DNA from 4 places in the Halioglobus sp. Uisw_031 genome. Region 3 is predicted to be linked to each of the others. Evidence: predicted binding sites of a transcription regulator. Region 3 holds the regulator's gene; each other region holds the start of a gene.
What was found. Region 3 encodes sigma-54, which starts transcription at its own class of promoters, with help from an activator protein. Its sites were predicted from a motif close to TGGCACANNNNTTGCNNT; they were not measured.

Region 1 (5,042 bases), 680 kb from region 3:
TTAGATTTCAGTGCGTTACCTCAAGCACCCTTTATGGCATGGCTCTTGCTTCTGTTAAGACTGCTGATGCTACCTGTGCAACCGGCTTGTCTGGCGTCAAGAAAAAACGCTATCGGCAAGGCCGAATCAATTACTACCCTATGGAGAAAACAAGATGTCAAAGCAAACCCTGAAACTCATCACAGAAAACGAAGTCCGCTGGGTAGACCTGCGCTTCACTGACACCCACGGCAAGGAGCAGCACGTGACCGTTCCTTCCAAGGAAGTGTCTGAGGACTTCTTCGATGGGGGCAAGATGTTTGATGGCTCGTCTATCGCCGGCTGGAAAGGCATAAACGATTCTGACATGGTGCTAATGCCTGACGACAGCACATCGGTGCTGGATCCCTTCACCGACGATGCCACCGTAATCTTGCGCTGTAACGTCGCTGAGCCTACCACTATGCTGGGCTACGACCGCGATCCACGCTCCGTTGCCAAGCGCGCAGAAGACTATCTGACGTCCACCGGTATCGGCGATACCGCTTTCTTTGGCCCTGAACCAGAGTTCTTCGTTTTCGATGACATCAAGTGGCATGTCGACATGAGCGGCTGCAGTGTCAAAATCCACTCAGAAGAAGCGGCCTGGTGCTCCAACCACAATTTTGAGGAAGGCAATACTGGCCACCGTCCAGGCGTTAAAGGAGGCTATTTCCCCGTGCCACCGGTCGACTCCCTGCACGATATTCGTGGCGCCATGTGTACCGCCATGGAGCAAATGGGGCTGGATATCGAAGTGCATCACCACGAAGTGGCTACTGCAGGACAATGTGAAATCGGTGTGCGGTTCAGCACGCTGGTGAAAAAGGCCGATGAAGTGCAAGTGCTGAAATATTGCGTGCATAATGTGGCTCACGCCTACGGCAAAACAGCCACCTTTATGCCCAAGCCAATTGTCGGTGATAATGGTTCCGGCATGCATGTGCATCAATCCATCGGCAAGGACGGTGAAAACATCTTTGCTGGCGACGGCTATGCTGGCCTGTCAGAGACTGCCTTGTTTTACATTGGAGGTATCATCAAGCATGCGCGCGCACTGAATGCTTTCGCGAACGCGTCTACGAACTCCTACAAACGTCTGGTGCCTGGCTTCGAAGCTCCGGTAATGCTGGCCTACTCGGCCCGCAACCGCTCCGCGTCTATCCGCATCCCGTACGAAGCCAACCCCAAGGGCAAGCGCATTGAAATCCGCTTCCCGGATCCAACCGCCAACCCTTATCTGGCATTCGCCGCTATGTTGATGGCTGGCCTGGACGGCATCCAGAATAAGATCCACCCCGGCGACCCTGCCGACAAAGATCTTTACGACCTGCCCGCCGAAGAGGCAAAGGCTATTCCGACTGTTGCCTCCAGCTTTGAAATGGCCTTGGCGGCACTCGATGCTGACCGTGAATTCCTGACCAAAGGTGGTGTGTTCTCCGACGACATGATCGATGCATTCATTGAGCTCAAGGAAGGCGAAATCCAGCGCCTCAACATGACGACTCACCCTATCGAGTTCGAAATGTATTACTCCGTATAACGCCTAACCGGCACACGGAATAGGCCCGCTTCGGCGGGCTTTTTTTTGCCTGATTATGGCGCTCGGAATCACAATTTATGCCGATAAAACCTCTGCTGGGCTTAAGATTTCTGCTACGGTAAAGACGTTAGGAATCCTGTAAGGCGATATTCATGCCCCAATTTCTCTTTGCCCTCCTGCTGCTAATGCCCATGTGCGGTGTTGCCGACACCATTTACCGCACAACGGACGCGCGCGGGAATGCCGTATTCACAGACACACCGCCGCCCGATAGCAGTCCTTCACAACAAGTCGACATCCCGCAGATCAACACCACGCCAGCTCCACAGGCGCTGTTTATCCCTGTACCGGACAATACCGCAGGAAAAGAGCAGCGGGAGACTCCGGCTTACTCTGTGTCTATCTCAGCGCCGGCTAACGAAACCACCATACCCGCAGGGCCCGGTAACTTCTCCGTCAGCACCATTGTCAGCGCTGAGCTGGGAGTGAGTGAGCGCCTGCAGTTATTCATCAACGGCACGCCCCAGGGTGAGCCGCAGCGCGCGACCACATGGGAGCTCACCAATGTCTTTCCCGGCCAGCAGGATCTTACTGCGGCAGTCATTGACGGCTCCGGGGCGATATTAGCCATCTCGCCCGCCGTGCGCGTTTTTGTCGTTCGAATTTCTAGCATTAGGCGGAACCGTAACAAAAAGTGAAAGTGCTGGACAGCGCCTGACCATAAGCGCACCATTATGGTGCGTAAAGTGCCCGGCAGGCGTTTCTCGATACCTACCCGAATAATTCTCAGGCGTCTAAATCGCTCACTACACCACCGATATGAGCGCTTACCTTTACTGCCGGCACAATACTCGGACATTTACTCCCTTTTCACCCACTGCTGCGTCATTCTGGCCCAATTTTTGCTAGCACGGTAGAGAGAGGGGGAACGCGCAAAGACTTCCGCGTCAGCGTTGACCACTTGAACAAGCGAGAGCCGACCCAACCGTGAGGCAAGGATGAGACACATTCGGGAACTACTGGACAGTATCAGTACGGGTATCGTAGCGCTGGACGCGAATCTACAGATCGTCGCGCTCAACGCCGCCGGACAGGCCTTGCTGGAAACATCAGAGGCGCGCTGTATTGGGCAACACGCCGGGAGCCTGATATTGCACTCCGCAGACTGGCTGCAGAAGCTGAAACAGGCGCTATCCAATAATACCCCACAGGCCAGCCGCGGTGTTTCTCTGGTATTAGTCTCTGGACAGGAAGTGCGTGTCGATATCATCATCACGCCTATTGTCGATGGTGAAGGCCCATTCAGATTGGTGGTTGAGCTGACGGCCGTTGACCGTTTACTGAAAATCAGCAGGGATGAGAGCGCACAACACGCCCAGGAAACCAGCCGAGCGATCATTCGTGGTCTGGCCCATGAAATCAAAAACCCATTAGGCGGCGTGCGCGGAGCAGCCCAGTTGCTGGCCAAGGAATTACCCAACGCGGCGTTAGCCGAGTACACAGACGTTATTATCCGCGAGGCTGACCGCTTGCGTGATCTCGTCGATCGATTGCTAGGCCCCAACCGACAATTGGATGTTCAGCCACTCAATATCCACGAAATTATGGAACATGTGCGCAACCTGATTACGGCCGAGTCTGGCAATCAGGTCGTCATTAAACGCGACTATGACCCTAGCCTGCCCGAGTTTCCCTGCGATAGAGCACAGCTGATTCAAGCGGTGCTCAATATCATGCGCAACGCGCTACAAGCGGCCGCGCCAAACCTCGATCAATGCGAGATCATCCTGCGCAGTCGCTCACAGCGGCAGTTCACCGTGGGCGCAAAGCTACATCGGCTGGTTTGCCGTATAGACATCATTGATAACGGCCCGGGAATACCCGCAGATCTCATGCCTGCCGTGTTCGCCCCCATGGTGACTGGCCGCGCCGATGGCACCGGTCTAGGGTTATCCATTGCCCAGTCCATCATTTCTCTTCACGGGGGCGCACTTGAATGTGATAGCCGCCCCGGGGAAACCCGATTTACCTTTTACTTACCCATGGATACACGCGATGCCTAACCCCACAGAAGTCTGGATTGCAGACGACGACAGTTCGATCCGCTGGGTGCTGGAGCGTGCCCTCAACAAGGCAGGCATTGCAAACAGGTGCTTTGAGGATGCAGATGCACTGCTGCGGGAAATCGCCTCGCAACAACCGGATGTGATCATCAGCGATATCCGCATGCCCGGAACAGATGGACTTACGCTATTGTCTCTCCTCGGCGAAAGCTACCCCGATCTGCCGGTTATCATTACCACTGCTCACTCAGACCTGGAGAGTGCTGTTGCCTCCTACCAAAAGGGTGCGTTTGAATACCTTCCCAAACCCTTCGACCTAGACGAGGTGGTTGCGGTTACCGAGCGTGCGCTCGCCCACGCGCGAGAAAAACGCAGCAAGACCCCCACACCAGAGGAGCTACCGTTCGCTGAGATTATCGGTGAAGCACCTGCCATGCAGGAGGTTTTTCGGGCCATTGGACGATTGGCGCACAGCAATATCACCGTGCTAATAAACGGCGAGTCCGGTACCGGCAAGGAGCTAGTAGCGCGCGCATTGCATCGTCACAGCCCTCGCACCAACTCGCCTTTCATCGCTTTGAACATGGCGGCTATTCCCAAAGATCTGATGGAATCGGAGTTATTTGGTCACGAAAAAGGGGCTTTCACCGGCGCGAACGACAAGCGCGAGGGACGTTTTGAGCAGGCCGATGGCGGCACCTTGTTCCTCGATGAGATCGGAGATATGCCTGCCGATACCCAGACCCGACTGTTGCGGGTTCTTGCTGACGGAGAATTCTATCGGGTAGGCGGGCGCGTATCGGTTAAGGTCGATGTGCGCATTATTGCCGCGACCCATCAGGATCTGGAGCGTCTGGTACAACAAGGGGCTTTCAGAGAGGATCTGTTCCATCGACTGAACGTGATTCGCATCCATATTCCCAAACTGGCCGAGCGGCGAGAGGACATCCCGCGACTGATGCAATATTTTTTCCAGCAAGCGGCGAAAGAGTTGGGCGGGGAAACAAAGATTCTGCAGCCAGAGGCAGAAGCCTTTTTGTGCGGCCTCAACTGGCCCGGCAACGTGCGACAGCTCGAAAACTGCTGTCGCTGGGTCACCGTAATGGCCTCGGGCCGGGAAGTGCACCTGAGCGATTTGCCGCCAGAACTCGGCACCGGCTCGCCAGAGCCAAAGACCAGCGAACACCCCGATTGGCCCGACTTGCTATTTAACTGGGCCCGCAAGGAGCTGGTACAAGGCAAGCAAAAAATTCTGCAGGACGCAGTACCTGCGTTTGAAAAGGTCATGATACAAGTCGCGCTTGAGCACTCCCATGGACGAAAACGGGACGCTGCAGAATTACTTGGGTGGGGGCGTAATACGCTGACACGCAAAATGAAAGAACTAAAACTCTAGACGCTGACACGCACAAGGTCGC
Region 2 (5,042 bases), 680 kb from region 3:
GCTGGCGCAATTCATTTCACCATTACCCGAGGTTGCATTAGCGTCGTACAAAAACTGACGTCCATCGACTACGGATTGTGGCTCGGGGTTGTGCAGGGAATGCGTCGCAACAATGCTATTATTCGTCAAGTCAATAATCTCAATCTGGTTTGCGAATCGAGTTAACACGTACAGCTGATTATTATTTTCATCGAGGGCTATACCGGCAGGCCCACCCCCGGTAGAGATGTAGTCAGCGCTTTTCGCCGTGGGATCGAAATTTGTCGCAAAGTTTACATCCTCTATGTCCGCCGCATTAAACACCGCCACTTTCGCAGAACCATAGGCCGCCATGTATATTGTCGCGCCATCACTGGACACCACCATCTCCAGCGGTGTCGCAAGACTATGAGCTTTCTGTGCCTCGATAGCGGCATGGTCCGCGTCATCATCTGTATGCAGCATACTGTAATCAATGTGTTGATTAAGGTGCTTGGGACTCACGCCACCATTAGCAGGATTGATTACCGTGATGCGGCTTTTATAGGCCTGCCCCTGAACGGTACTGCCGCCGTGAATGCCGGGGCCCTCAAAAATGATTTCGTTATGTGCATCAGTGTTGCTCACATAGACCTTGTTCGTCACAGGGTTAATGGCCATATTAAAATTTAAGGTGCCGACACTTTTATATTCCGCAACGGTATCTAAGGTGTTGGCGTTGAAAGCGAATACGTCTAAATCGGGAAGATCGTAATTGACAAAACTACTCCAATCCGTCCCATCGGCATCAAGCCACGCCGAGCCATTAAAGTTTACGATAGCGCCAACAGAAGGACGCGGCACACCATCTGCGTCGGTGCTCGGCCCCGGTGCATTGCTCTGAACCTGACCTGCGCCGACAACGGCGGTCTGGTTGCCGGAGAAAAAAGCCGCGACGTAGACGGTAGTCCGATCCGGCGTTACCACTAGCGGCCGGGGACTATCTGAATAAAAACTGAGTATTTCGATGGGGTTCCCACCGACTGACGGACCTGGATTGTTAGCGTCAAACACCCAAACGTCTAGACGCCCTATACTCGGGGTGAGAAGTCCGGGATCACCCGCACCCGGCACAGTAGCAATTGAGGGATGCTCACGGTGCTGGCCTCTGTGTGAAGTGGCAATAAATGCTCGGTCAATGTCGCCTGTGCCGGCAAACTGAATATCTCGTGGCTCATCGCCTACCAGCAGTGTGCGCACGACTTGCGGTGGGTTGACGGTAAGATCAACAATGCTCACACTGTCGGAAAGAAAATTGACAACCCATACTTCGCTATTGTTACGCGCCACCACGGAAACCGGCTCCATACCTACAGGCACCGATGCGGTTTTGGTCAGCGCTCCGTCCGTGATAGAGAAGATTTCAAGGTGGTTGTCTGGCGTGTTGACCGCCAGCAGTGTGTTACCGTCGGGGGTCAGTGCCACCGGCCTGACCGGGCCAGCCTCGAAGGTGATGAAATCCACCGCCGCCACGGCCATCGTCGGCACCACTGTCAATATCGCGCTGAACAGCAACACGAAACACGTCGCAGATCGACGCATCAGGGTCATTATGCTCCTAACATTAGCTTTTGTGGCTTTTGTGGCTGGCATGGTATTTCCTTTATTTTCTTTATTTTCTTTATTTCCCGCCGCATCCAAGCGCGGCCCATTTAATGCATGGTCAACCCTGTATACGCCTGATCACGATACTATCGGCCGGCTGCTCTTGGCAATGACGGTGTAAAGATATTTTACACTCGAAACGGTCGCATGAGAAGCGATACGAGTGCCCCCTCGAATTCAAAATAATACATATAATTCAGTGGCTTGAGAGTACTAATGCTTCACTTACCCTAGAAAACCTTCCAAGGCGTTGCTCTCCTGACCCGCTTTACGTGTCAGGATATTTTACACTTGGGCGTATTGCGAAAAGGCCATATTGGCTTTAATCATTGAAAACATTACATTTTCTATTATTTGGCATGTCATTTGCAGTTACATCAATTACGTATTCACTAGTCGGTTGTGACATTTGGGTACAACTTGAGCATTTTGAGCGTTCTCTCAACCGTTGAGTGAAAACCCGAAGGGCTAAATATATAAGAAGAATTAATCACGTGGAGTCTCCACTATGAATAGATTCAAATTACGAAATTTTGGCTTGGCTATTGCAGCGACCCTATTGTGTTCTTTACTTGCTGTGTCGGCACAGGCAGCCACTGTCAGTGACACTGATGATGATCTGACGATTACGCTGACTATATCCGATACCATTACTGAAGGTCTCGATGCTGTCTGGGGGACCCTAACCGTTGCTATCACAGAAGTCGACCATGTCCTGAACGCAGGTGATGAGGTCGAATTGTGGGTCTATGACAATGACGGGTATTTCTCGGATACTGAGTTGTGGGCCTTCAATTTCGCGGTTACCAGTGCAGAAGAGGCAGCTAAAGCAGTCAATCGTACATTCGATGTTTCTTGGTTGGCCATTGGCACTAGCTATGATGTCTATGCCGAAGCAGAGGTCGATAAATATGCAGCATGGTGGTATCAGGACGACAGCGCTGCAACAGGAGAGATTAACGTTTTGGTTGAGCCCCCATCAGCAGTGCCTATCCCCGCCGCAGCTTGGCTGTTCGGTTCAGCGATACTCGGATTATTTGGGATAGCTCGACGCAAAAAAGCGTAGACGTAGCCCTTGTCTACAGCCCCGCATGTCGGGGCTTTTTATTGCCTGTGATTGCCGAGACTGTATTCGCGTTGGTGATCGAGTTGCCATCCAGCAAGATGCCCAGACATTAGACCTCTTCAGAGCACGGCTAGAACCCCCTCAATCTTCATCGCGTGCCCTGCCCGCGCACCCACCGCGGCCGGATAGCAATGGCATATTCAGTGAGGACCTGCTTGCGCATGCCGGTAGCAATCGGTCCGTTCGGATCGGTTAAATAACGGTTGATTATGCATTCGGTCATACGTCCACCGTCTGCGAGATCGAGCGATGCAAGCCCCTGGCCACGCAACAGCTTAAAGCGCTGACCGTCGAGCGCGATCTCAAACGCGCAGCGCGGGTTGGCCGCCAGATTGCGGCGCAACAACGTGCGGTGTTGCGTGATACACCAAAAAATACCGTCTTCGTAGATAGCCCACAGTGTGGAAATCAGCGGGAAGCCGTTCGGCGACTGCGATGCCAGCCGCACAGGGCTGGCAAGGTTGCTCAGTAACGTCGTGATTTCACTTTCAGCAAGAGAGCGAACACGGCGGATAGCGGGGTTAATGTCGGACATACCCTAGCTTAACAAATATGCCCAGTATAAAAAGTATAAACGGTACTTGGGAATTGAAATAAAAATTCTTATAGCTTTTGCGCCACTGGCATTTGCACACACTTCTTTTAACGCACGTCATGAAGCCGACGAAGGACTAACCCTAGAAAAACGGCAGACTGATGCCGTAATGACTATTACCAATGTCGACCCAGGTGATGATGCATCAACCATTATCGCTAAGGGCAAAATAAGCTTTTCCCCCGAGCCACTGGATTAGGAGAAAAAATTACCCTCGACAACCCGTTAATACTTCTTATACTGAGAGTTGTGAGGTTCTTATCGATAATAAAGAAATCGAATCACGCAATACAGCATGACGATTTCTTCGCAGTCGTACTGGCATAGAATATGTGCCGTCGATAGCGTCAATTGCTTTTTAGAGAGGTGCTCATGAGGAAAGGTCATCACCGATGTTGCATGAATTGACAACCTGTCTACCGAAACATATTTTTGGCTGCGATTGTGCACTTTCCTCGCGCTTATTGCGCAATACCGGCTCCACGTCACGATGACCGACCATCAGGTTAGCAATGCCGTTCGCAACGAGGCCCAGGCCGCTCGCAGCGGGATACGCCCCTGGCTTTTTTTCCTAGTAGCGGCGCTTTTCTACTTTTACGAGTTTTTTGCTCGAGTTGCCCCTGGCGTGCTTAAGAAAGATATTCTCGAGGTTACCGGCGCGAGCGAGGGCGCATTCGGCCTGTCTATGAGCATGTATTTTCTCGCCTATGCTCCGGCACAACTCGTCGTTGGCCGACTATTAGACCGTTTTGGAACGCGATTCGTCGTCGCTCCTGCGGCAATTTTCGTTGCGCTGGGATGCCTCATTCTCGCCTCTTCCGACAGCATCGTAGCCATGGGTATCGGGCGGTTCCTGCAGGGATTGGGCAGCGCAGTCGCGTACTTGGGCGTTATCTATCTGGCGATGGTTTGGTTCCCTCCGCACCGCCACGGCATCATTCCGGGCTTAACCGTCGCTATGGGCACTCTAGGCGCCTCAACGGCACAATACCCTCTCAGTGTCATGGCTGAATCCTTTGGCTGGCGTGCGCCAGTGTTAACCTGCGCGATCGCAGGCTTCGGGATCGCCATCATGCTGTGGTTTTTGTTGCCGCGCCGACCTTCATGGTTTATTGAACTAATGAGGGAGGACGGCTACAACCCGGATTTGCCTGTACCGATTCTCACCACTATTATGAACATTGCCAAGGACCGCCAACTTTGGCTGATTGCCCTATCGTCAGCAGGACTGTATCTCCCCATCTCTGTCATCGGCGATCTCTGGGGCGATGCGTTCTTACAGATCGAATCTGGACTCTCAATCAAAGGAGCAAGCCTTGCTACGACCTGTGTCTTCATCGGATTCGCTGTGGGTGGCGTAGGCTTCGGATACCTTGCCGACCGCCTTGGACGCAGAAAGATTCTCTACTTGGGCTGCGCCATTGCCTCGACAATTATTGCTTCATTGATCATGTTCGCCAGCATCCAACCCACATGGTTCACCGTCATACTACTGGGCATGCTCGGCTTCACCACTGGAGGTCAGGCGCTATCCTTCGTGATGACGGCTGACAATGCAGCACGACACAACCGCGGGATGAAACTGGCGTTTGTCAATTTCGTAGTAATGCTTTTGCCCGTTGTAGCACAACCGAGCGTTGGCTTTCTTGCCGACATTGGCGTCGCCAGAACTGGATTGCCATCTGCCGTGCAAGAACT
Region 3 (5,042 bases):
TGGGCAAACAACTCCTACTCAAAGTGCAAGACATCATGAAATCTGGCGATGATATTCCCCGGGTGACTGAAAATGTCAAACTGGCCGAGGCGTTATTAGAAATCAGCGATAAAGGCATGGGCATGACGACGGTGATCGATAAAGTGGGTAAACTGGTCGGCGTGTTTACCGATGGTGATTTACGTCGTACTCTGGACGCACGCTTGGATATCAACGAGACTCGAATCGGGCAGTTAATAGGTTCCAACGCCAAGACGATAGACCCCGGCATGTTGGCTGCCGCAGCCTTGCATATCATGGAAGAAAATGAGATCAGTTCCCTTGTTGTGCTCAATGACGCGGGCGCCCTCGCCGGCGTCGTTCACCTCAAAGATCTGCTGCATGCAGGGATCGTTTAATGCCTGATCGCTTCAATCAACCCACCCCAGACTCACTCTGGAGACTCTCTATGCCTCACCGCGGCCCTGACAAATACGCTCGAACGTTGAAATCGGGCATCTGGCTTCTCGTACTGCTCGCGAGCTTTCAGACAGTCGTCACCCATGCCCTACCGAGTGATGGTGACCAACCCATTCACCTCACTGCAGACAAGGCCCTGCGTGATGACAAAAAGGGGGTGACGATCTATACCGGCAATGTGCAAATGAAGCAGGGCAGCATGGAGCTAGAGGCCGACACACTGACCATTTATCACACATCCGACGATCCCAGCGAGATAGTGGCCGAAGGAAATCCCGCCAAAATGCGTCAACTGCCAGAGTTGGGCAAGGGGGTGGTTCACGCTCATGCTGATGTGATCAAGTATTTCAAAAACGAGGACCGGGTGCACCTGCAAACAAACGCCCATATCGAACAGGACGGATCTGTTGTGGACGGGGATTCCATTGATTACTTAATGAAGAAGCAATTAATCACTGCGCAGTCCGATCAAACGCGCACAGGTAACAAGGTTGTGGTCGTCATTCCGCCCAGCGTGCAAACCACGGAAGACAAAAAAACGCCAGAGGAACAGCCATCAGCGGAAATGTCCGCTCCACCGGCAACAGAGCAATTAGAAGAGAGCGGCAGTGGCAGAACTACGAGCGAATAACCTGGCCAAGGCTTACCGCGGAAGGGAAGTGATACACGATGTCTCACTATCGTTAGACAGTGGACAGATCGTAGGCCTTCTAGGACCGAACGGTGCGGGTAAAACCACTTGCTTTTACATGATCATCGGAATCATCTCTGCTGACCGAGGCGATATTAGTATAGATGGCATGGATATCACCTCACTCACCATGCATGAGCGGGCACGTCGCGGCATCGGCTATCTGCCGCAGGAGGCCTCGATATTCAGACGACTCACTGTAGGCGACAACATTTTGGCTATACTGGAAACGCGTTCGGATCTCGACAAAAAGCAACGCTTGGCTCGAAGGGATGAATTGCTGGAGGAATTTCATGTCCAACATCTGCGCGAAAGTCTCGGTCAATCCCTGTCAGGTGGCGAGCGGCGACGCATTGAAATTGCCCGTGCGCTGGCCACAGAGCCCGATTTTATTATGCTTGATGAGCCTTTCGCAGGTGTAGACCCTATCTCAGTCATCGATATCAAAGAGATTATTAATCACCTGCGTGACAGAGGTATCGGTGTCCTTATCACCGACCACAACGTGCGTGACACGCTGGATATCTGTGAAAAAGCTTATATCGTTGGCGAGGGTTGCATCATCGCCTCTGGGACGCCTGAAGACGTGCTAAACAATGAACACGTCCGCAAAGTCTATCTGGGAGAACAGTTCCGCATGTAGCCGCTGCGGAACTCCAACACCGACTCACAGTTCCCATAACGTCTTGTCGTAGAACCAGACTGCGGCCACTGCGCCCAAAAATCGTGCTCCATGAATCAAAAAACAAGCAATTATCGGGCCAACTAGTTGCCACGCAACGGCGGCCAGCGCTACACTGGGAGCCTTAGCCTTTACCATACAGACTGATAGGCCCGCAAAATAAGGGTGCTAGAGACCTTCTAATGAAGCAGTCACTACAACTAAAACTGAGCCAACAGCTGAGGATAACTCCGCAGCTGCAGCAAGCCATCCGCTTATTGCAGCTGTCTACCCTGGATCTGCAGCAAGAGATACAGCAGGCTCTGGATAGCAACCCACTTTTAGAGGAGTCTGAGTCTGAGGATGATCTGTTTGATCTCGAGGATGATCAACCACAGGAATCGAGCGCCGAAGGAAGTGACGGCCCCCTGCAGAACCTGGAGCACACAGCCAACGACAATCAGAACGAGAGGTCGGACTGGGAGACACATGAACTAACGACCATGCCTGATGAGCTGCCCGTTGACGTGCAATGGGAGGACCTGCTGCCGTCTTCTTCGGCTCCCGCTCAGTCGCCACAAGACGATGAGGGTTTCGATGACGACATAGCCGGACGCAAAGTCGCCAGTGAATCACTGCGCGAACAACTACTGTGGCAACTTAGCCTCACGAGACTATCTGACACTGACCGCCTAATTGCCCTGTGCATTATTGACGCTACGGATGACAATGGGCGCCTCACATTGAGCGTGGAAGACATCTACGATTCCTTGACTCACGATCTGGATATCGACATTGAAGAGGTGGTTGCCGTCCTTCACCGCCTGCAACAATTTGAACCTTCCGGCATATGCGCTAGCGGCCTTCAGGAGTGCCTGCAAATTCAGCTAAACCAGTTGCCGCCTGCCACTGCCTGGTTGCCACAGGCCAAACAGATAGTGAATCGCTATCTGGACCAACTAGCCGCCACAGACTACGAACAGATTCAGCGGCGCATGCGACTCGAGGAGCAAGAACTCAAAGCGGTGCTCGCTCTCATTCAATCGCTGGACCCCAACCCCGGGCACACAGCAGTGCCAAAGGATATTGAGTACGTTGTGCCAGATGTCTATGTCAGCAAAAAGAATGGCCGCTGGCTGGTCGGACTCAACCCGGACATCATCCCCAAGCTGCGCATCAATACCCACTACGCTAATTTAGTGACGCGGGGTGATACCAGTGTAGACAACACCTATTTACGGGATAATCTGCAAGAAGCACGTTGGTTCCTTAAAAGCCTGCAAAGCCGCAATGAAACACTCATTAAGGTTGCTAGCAAAATTGTTGAACGCCAGCGAAATTTTCTTGAGTATGGCACGGAGGCCATGAAGCCCTTGGTGCTGCACGATATAGCCGAGGCCATCGAAATGCACGAGTCTACTATCTCTAGAGCTACCACCAACAAGTACATGCATACCCCACGGGGTATTTTTGAGCTGAAATATTTCTTCTCCAGCCATGTGGCGACGTCTTCAGGTGGCGAATGTTCATCAACAGCCATTCAGGCTCTAATGAAAAAACTAGTCGCGGCAGAAAATCCACGTAAACCGCTGAGCGATAACAAAATTACGCTATTGATGCATGCACAGGGCATTGAAGTTGCTCGTCGAACTATCACCAAGTACCGAGAAAAACTGTTTATCGCTCCATCCAACGAGCGTAAACGGTTAGTCTAGACTGAAAGTATTCTTATCTGGCAACGCTTAGTTGCGTCGCCAATGTCAACCCCACAAAGCGGAGCAGCACTATATGCAACTGACAATCACTGGTCATCATCTCGAAATAACCACCCCTCTGAGGGAGTACGTGGAGAACAAATTCGAGCGCCTGCAGCGTCATTTTGACCAGACCACGAAGACCCATGTCATTCTCACTATCGAGAAAATGGTGCAAAAAGCTGAGGCCACTATACACATAGCGGGTGGCGACCTGTTCGCTCATGCGGATTCGGATGACATGTATGCCGCCATCGATGCTCTAGCTGACAAGCTGGATCGTCAATTGATCAAACACAAGCAAAAACACCGAGGACACTAAAGACGAAGCTATGCACCTTTTAAGCCAAATACTAACGCCAGAGCGCACCGTCTGTCACGCACATGGACCCAGCAAGAAAAGACTGTTTGAAACGATAGCGGAATTAGTGTGTGCAAATGAACCTTTGCTGCACTACGACAACATCCTAAACCATCTTATCACGCGGGAAAAACTGGGCAGCACGGGCTTGGGTCAGGGCATCGCAATACCGCATTGCCGTGTCGGTAATTGTACTCAGCCATTAGGCGCCCTGCTCTCACTGGAAAAACCGATCCCCTTTGATGCGCCGGATGATCAGCCAGTAGACCTGCTATTCGTGCTGCTCGTGCCAGAAGAAGCTCGTCAGCAGCATCTAGATATACTCGCAAATATCGCACGCTTATTTAATCAGCAGCAATTCTGTGGACGGTTGCGCGCCGCCAGAGATAGCAGCACCCTCTATGAGGTCGCCTGCAGCGGCGCGGATTGAGCAACAGTATCCTATGCAATTAATTATCATCAGTGGACGCTCCGGCTCGGGAAAGAGTACTGCATTGAACCAGTTAGAGGACGAGGGTTTCTACTGTATTGACAACCTCCCGATATCGCTTCTGCCCGCGCTGATTGAGAAAATCGGCGGTGACGAGTTCAGCTTTTTTCAGGGTATAGCGGTCTGTATTGATGCTCGTAATGAGTGGAAAGATCTGCGGAAATTCAAAGCGATTATTCACTCACTTCCACTATCGGTGGAAACCCAAGTGCTGTTTCTGGACGCTCAGGAAATTAACCTGCTCCAGCGTTTTAGTGAAACGCGACGCCGACACCCGCTTAGCACGGAATTTATTCCGCTGGCAGAGGCGATCGATAAAGAACGAGAACTCCTCGAGCCCATTTACGACTGCGCATCCCTGGTGTTGGACACCAGCCACATGACCGTTTATGACCTGCGTGATGCTATCAAGCAACGGCTGCTGGGGAGCAGTGTTGGGAGCATGGCGATACTGTTACAGTCTTTTGGCTTCAAGCGCGGAGTACCTGCCGACGCAGACCTCGTGTTCGATGTAAGAATGTTACCCAATCCCCACTGGGTAAAAGAGTTGCGACTCAAGAGTGGGCTAGACTCCGAAGTGCAATCGTTTCTCGAAAGCCTGCCTATGACAGAGGAGCTGTTTCAGG
Region 4 (5,042 bases), 1.4 Mb from region 3:
ATTTTTACCTGTGATGTTTAACGTGGCAGAGCGCTCGGTATCGTCTTTTCTGATAATTTCACCATTCATTATCATTGAGTCACCCGGGTAGTTTGGCGCGCCCAATCTAATCGATACCTTCTTTAGAACGCCAGATGGCCCAGTCCAATCGGTAACATAGCGACCGACAAAACCGTTAGTAGTTAATATATTCATGAAAATGTTAGGTGACCCAAGCTCTCGAGCAGCATCTTGATCGTGATGAACATTCTGATAATCACGGGATGCAATGGCCCCACCTGTAATTAACTTCGCGGTGATATCGATGTTTAATTCTGGCAGTCGATCACCCACCCGGACGGTGCTAAAGTCAACATTATTCATACGGCAATCCCTAGGCCATCGTCATCAGCTAATTTTTTTCCAAGCTGCGCCAACTGCTCTTGCGCTCCGCCTAAAGTATATTCGAGCTGTTTTGCCCACAGAAAATAGCGATGTATAGGATAGTCAATGTCTGCTCCCATGCCGCCATGCAAATGCTGTGCCGTATGGCCTATTCTATGGCCAGCTTCGCACGCCCACCACTTTGCTGTGCGCGATTCGGTGGTTGCGTCTTGGCCGCTACTGATTTTATATGCTGCAAGCCAAACACAAGCGCGTAGGGATGAGTAGTCTATATAACCATTGGCAGCTCGATGACTAACGGCCTGAAAGCTGGCTAGCGGCTTATTAAATTGATGGCGTTCACTTACGTAAAGGGCGGTGCGCTTAATCGCTTCTTCAACCACACCTAATTGTAAAGTGGCTATTGCGACATAACTTCGCTGTAGCACCCACTCCAGCATATCCAAGCTTGAAGAGGGCCCAATGATTCGTCTTGGATCAATCGACATGTCATGAAAAGTTAACTGATAATGTGACTCGTTATTGCTGGCGATCTGTAGTGCGACCGTTACGATGTCTTGATTCAGGTCTAGCAGGTAAAGTACATGACCACGCTCAGTTTTCAAAGGTAATAGAATTGCTGCTGCATCTTTTGCAAATGCGACGTTATTCACGCAGCCTGATACTTTATCATCGTTAAGAGAGAGTATGCTGTTTAGCCCATTTCCTGTAGCTTCAGCGACAGCAATTGTAAGGTGTGAGTCACCCGCAGAAAAAGCAGGCAGAAGCGACTGTTTGTTCTGCATTGATCCAAATTTTTCTATCGCCTGCGCGGCAACAATACTCTGCCAAAGTGGAAGCTTTGCCAGTACAGCGCCTTGGGCTTCAAGTAACGTACTGGCCTCTAAAAAGTTCAAACCGCTACCGCCGAAATCCTCGCCGACAATAGCGCCGAGCAGTCCTGCGTCAGCCAGCACACGCCAAAGATCAGCATCGAAGCCTTCAGTCCTGGCTTGATCTAACTTGTGATAAGCGTCAGATACCTGGTCACGAAAAATATTTTGGGATAGTGCTTCCATCGAATGGTGCGTTTCTGTTTTTTTAAAATCCATAAGGCCTGTGCTCTGTTATAATCTGCTTTCTTCAGTTGGCGGTCGTTCGAGTGGTTCTAAAGCGGCAAAAGAGGTTTATATTTCAAGATGCGGAAACGCATGGTGCCAACCACCTCATCGTGTTGATTTCTATATTCAGTAAGTTGGGTGACAAAATAGCCCACGCCCAATGCGGTTGTCTTGCGCTCGGAGACAAACTCAATCGTTGAGTAGCCGCTAAGCTTATCGCCTTCACAAATCGGCTGCGCATACTCTTGTTCGCAGTTGGTTGCAACTACCGCTAGGTAACCATGTTCTGCAAAGTGTCGCATGGCAGGATTTTGCTCACGTGTATCAGACCCCGGAGGATGCTGTCCGCCAAATCCTGTCATCGTCCATGCCTGCATCATTGTGGGCGGGGCGATTACGGCGCCCGCTGGCGTACCCATAACGGCCGCCACAGCAGGATCACTATACGCGGGGTTATTGTCTCCCATCGCTTCGCACCAATGGCGAATCATTGCACGATTAACGCTGTCCCAGGCTAGAAAAGGGCCCGCTTTGGCGCCCACGCACGATCGCAATTTTTCTTCGAGAGCTGCAATTTCATAGAGTTCTGCTTCGCTAAGAGATTCCACTGGTCTGCTCAACTTGTTTTCTCCGAACAATTTACTTGCGCCGTCCGCCATGATTTCTACACGGACATCACGCAATGCTTACTACTGCGGGTTGTTAAATGTTCACGCCTTCAATGTATAAGGTGGTAAGAGGGTAGGTTCCAACCTTAAAAAATATATCAGGACAACCGCCGGCCTGCAACAGGGTTACACGGTTTTCATCATAACTAGGCCGCCACTGGGAGCCTCCGAGTTCGAGCTAGAGTAGGCGCGCAGAGCCGCGATTGGTAGACTTTACGGGCCGCATGGTTCGCGGTAACGTCGGGAGTGTCGTAAACGTCGGCATCTTTAACCCGTCACAGGAGACTATACAGACGAAGACAATCAGAAAGACGATATGTTGTTTAGATGAGGATTATATAATCAAGTTAGGATGCCAATCCTGCCGCCACCTTCGCGACACGTGTACTTCAAGATTTGTTTGTCTGCCTGCGCCTGGCGATGCTCAATAATCCGAACAGCGCAGCTCCAAACATCCATGCTGCTGCGGGAAGCGGAACTACCGATGTACTGACAATATCAGAATCGAGCACTTGCCCAAGTAGATCTGAGTCACTCGCAGAGCCCTCATTCGCCAGTCTTCCTTCAGCAGTCGGCTCGTCAACACGTATATCAATGTCCATCACGTTGCCGCGTGTCTGTGCAAGACTGCCCCCAAACTCAGCGTCCCCTGTCGCGGGATTGATCACAGCCGCTGCTGCATTGAGGGATACAGCCCCAAGGACGATCAATGCGAATGCCGCTATAATTTTGACGAGATGTTTTGCTGCTTTCATGCTCATTTTAGACTCATCAGCGATGACTCATGCACGCTGTTTTTTTTATTTGGAGGGCATATAAGGCAATGGCTATGACGCCTTGCTGTAAGCAATCAAAAGCTTTCACGACTTTAAAATCAAAAGTTAGAGCATAAAATTGCATCCCAGTCCTCCACCATAGACCGAAAATGAGTAATTGGCGAGCAGGTTAGGCTAAATTTATCGCTTATAAAGCAGCTTTTTTCAGTTTTCCCTTGGTGTTCAGGCAGGAAACGTCCGAGAAGGTTATCTAAGATGTCTCTAAAATAATTTTATTAGTAATAAATACAATAAGATACTGGACAATCGTGACAATTCACGGGAGTATTGGGTTCTAACTTAGATCAAGCGCGTCGTAGATGCTTGGCGTTACCATTTGAATCAGTGTTTACGTGGGGGAACAAAGTGAAAAATCTGATCGCCACTGCGCTTATGCTTTTTTCGTTGCTGGGCGGCAGTTTGGCGCAGGCACAGACTCTTAAGGGTTCTCCGACGTCAATCGAGAATCAATACCGCGCTGCTCATGCCTACGGGTATACCTTCGTAAAGAATTCAGGTTCGGTCCGAGGGCTAGTCAACAGTGGCCGACTGGTCAGAGTGAATGCAGATAACCAGTTGGTGTTACATGACGTCTCATTCCCTTATGTGGTTCCTGGAGCAAAAGTATTTTTGGATCGTCTCAGCGCGCAATATCACAGAGCCTGTGGCGAGAAGCTCACCGTAACCAGTTTGCTGAGACCTAAGGATCGCCAGCCAGCCAACTCTGCTGCAAAATCTGTGCATCCAGCGGGCATGGCAATTGATTTGAGAGTGCCAAGGGAGCAGAAGTGTCATTCTTGGCTCCAAAAAACGTTGCTTGCCCTAGAGAAAGATCGCGTTATTGATGTTACCCGCGAACGACGTCCTCCCCATTACCATGTTGCCGTATTTGTCGAACGCTATGAAACAAGGTTGGCAGGGATGTCTAGATCTCTGCAAGGTGGAGCTAATGGTCAAGGCTATGTAGTCCGGCGGGGTGACACGCTATCGGATATCTCTATCCGTACCGGCGTCCGTGTGGCGCAACTGCGTGCGGTAAATGGGTTAAGCTCAAATCTGATTAAGATTGGCCAGAAGCTACAGTTACCGGATACAAACTCAGTGGCGAGCGATGTCGGCAGGCCAGATAGTCTCGCGAGCAATGAAATGACGTATCGTGTTAATCGTGGTGATACGCTTTGGGATATTGCTATTCGCTACGGCACCAGTGTTCAACACTTGCGCCGAACAAACGGTCGGATCAATGATTTCCTTAAGATCGGCCAAGTGCTGAAAATTTCTAAGGGCTAGAAATAGCGCTTTCACCGTCGTTAGACTGGAAATCGGCCTATATGACAATGGAAAAATCGCAGCCTTACGCCCCGGTGGAAATTATCAGGCGGGAGTCAGGACTTATTGTAGGCCTGATCACGCTGGTCATATTCCTAGTGCTGGGTGGCGGATGGCTGTCCCAACTGTCGGGTTGGACTACCCCGTTGTTATTATTCGGTTGGCTGTTTCCGGTCATGCTGTGGTTGTCGTTTGGCGTTGTACACCATGCCGATTGTTTGGCGGTCAAACTGGGCGAACCTTACGGCACGCTTATTCTGACGCTTTCGGTGATTAGTATCGAGGTAGTTATGATCTCGGCCGTTATGCTTAACGGGGATCAGAACCCGGGGCTGGGCAGGGACATGATGTTCGCTGTTTTAATGATAGCCCTCAATGGACTCGTCGGACTCTCGTTACTGTTTGGCGGGCTTCCTCATGTGGAGCAGGCGCATAACCTGCAGGGCGCCAATACCTTTCTCGTGGTATTGATACCACTGGCCGTCCTCAGCCTGATTCTTCCTAACTTTACGGTATCCAGTGCGCTGGGCACATACTCCGTTGCGCAGATGGTGTTTGCCCTAGCCGCATCAGCGGGGCTTTACGGCGCCTTCCTAATCATGCAGACGCTTCGTCACCGAGGGTTCTTTGTTGGCCCGGGAGAGTCAGCTGAGGATGTCCACGATCATGGTGATATTGTAGTGAGGTCGGTCGGTTTCCATGTCGTGTTTCTTCTCGCCAACATGCTGCCGATTGTTCTACTGTCT

Region 1: a site for sigma-54 is predicted at 2,453-2,470, ahead of glnL (nitrogen regulation protein NR(II)). Genes of this name have one in related genera too.
Region 2: a site for sigma-54 is predicted at 1,979-1,996, ahead of ABXT62_RS06850 (VPLPA-CTERM sorting domain-containing protein). Genes of this name have one in related genera too.
Region 4: a site for sigma-54 is predicted at 2,970-2,987, ahead of ABXT62_RS10040 (VPLPA-CTERM sorting domain-containing protein). Genes of this name have one in related genera too.

Annotation. Positions count from the first base shown of each region.
Region 1 is NZ_CP159826.1:139,907-144,948, reverse strand. Features, by position in the region: gene glnA (glutamate--ammonia ligase) at 155-1,561, shown strand; gene ABXT62_RS00635 (DUF4124 domain-containing protein) at 1,714-2,259, shown strand; gene glnL (nitrogen regulation protein NR(II)) at 2,560-3,624, shown strand; gene glnG (nitrogen regulation protein NR(I)) at 3,617-5,020, shown strand.
Region 2 is NZ_CP159826.1:1,495,963-1,501,004, reverse strand. Features, by position in the region: gene ABXT62_RS06855 (thrombospondin type 3 repeat-containing protein) at 1-1,611, opposite strand, end outside; gene ABXT62_RS06850 (VPLPA-CTERM sorting domain-containing protein) at 2,132-2,689, shown strand; gene ABXT62_RS06845 (pyridoxamine 5'-phosphate oxidase family protein) at 2,838-3,284, opposite strand; gene ABXT62_RS06840 (hypothetical protein) at 3,331-3,543, shown strand; gene ABXT62_RS06835 (MFS transporter) at 3,835-5,042, shown strand, end outside.
Region 3 is NZ_CP159826.1:816,999-822,040, reverse strand. Features, by position in the region: gene ABXT62_RS03850 (KpsF/GutQ family sugar-phosphate isomerase) at 1-398, shown strand, start outside; gene lptA (lipopolysaccharide transport periplasmic protein LptA) at 449-1,090, shown strand; gene lptB (LPS export ABC transporter ATP-binding protein) at 1,068-1,793, shown strand; gene ABXT62_RS03835 (RNA polymerase factor sigma-54) at 2,015-3,526, shown strand; gene hpf (ribosome hibernation-promoting factor, HPF/YfiA family) at 3,600-3,887, shown strand; gene ptsN (PTS IIA-like nitrogen regulatory protein PtsN) at 3,898-4,356, shown strand; gene rapZ (RNase adapter RapZ) at 4,370-5,042, shown strand, end outside.
Region 4 is NZ_CP159826.1:2,206,389-2,211,430, reverse strand. Features, by position in the region: gene ABXT62_RS10055 (MaoC family dehydratase) at 1-363, opposite strand, end outside; gene ABXT62_RS10050 (acyl-CoA dehydrogenase family protein) at 360-1,475, opposite strand; gene ABXT62_RS10045 (MaoC family dehydratase N-terminal domain-containing protein) at 1,532-2,104, opposite strand; gene ABXT62_RS10040 (VPLPA-CTERM sorting domain-containing protein) at 2,542-2,913, opposite strand; gene ABXT62_RS10035 (DUF5715 family protein) at 3,334-4,257, shown strand; gene ABXT62_RS10030 (calcium:proton antiporter) at 4,299-5,042, shown strand, end outside.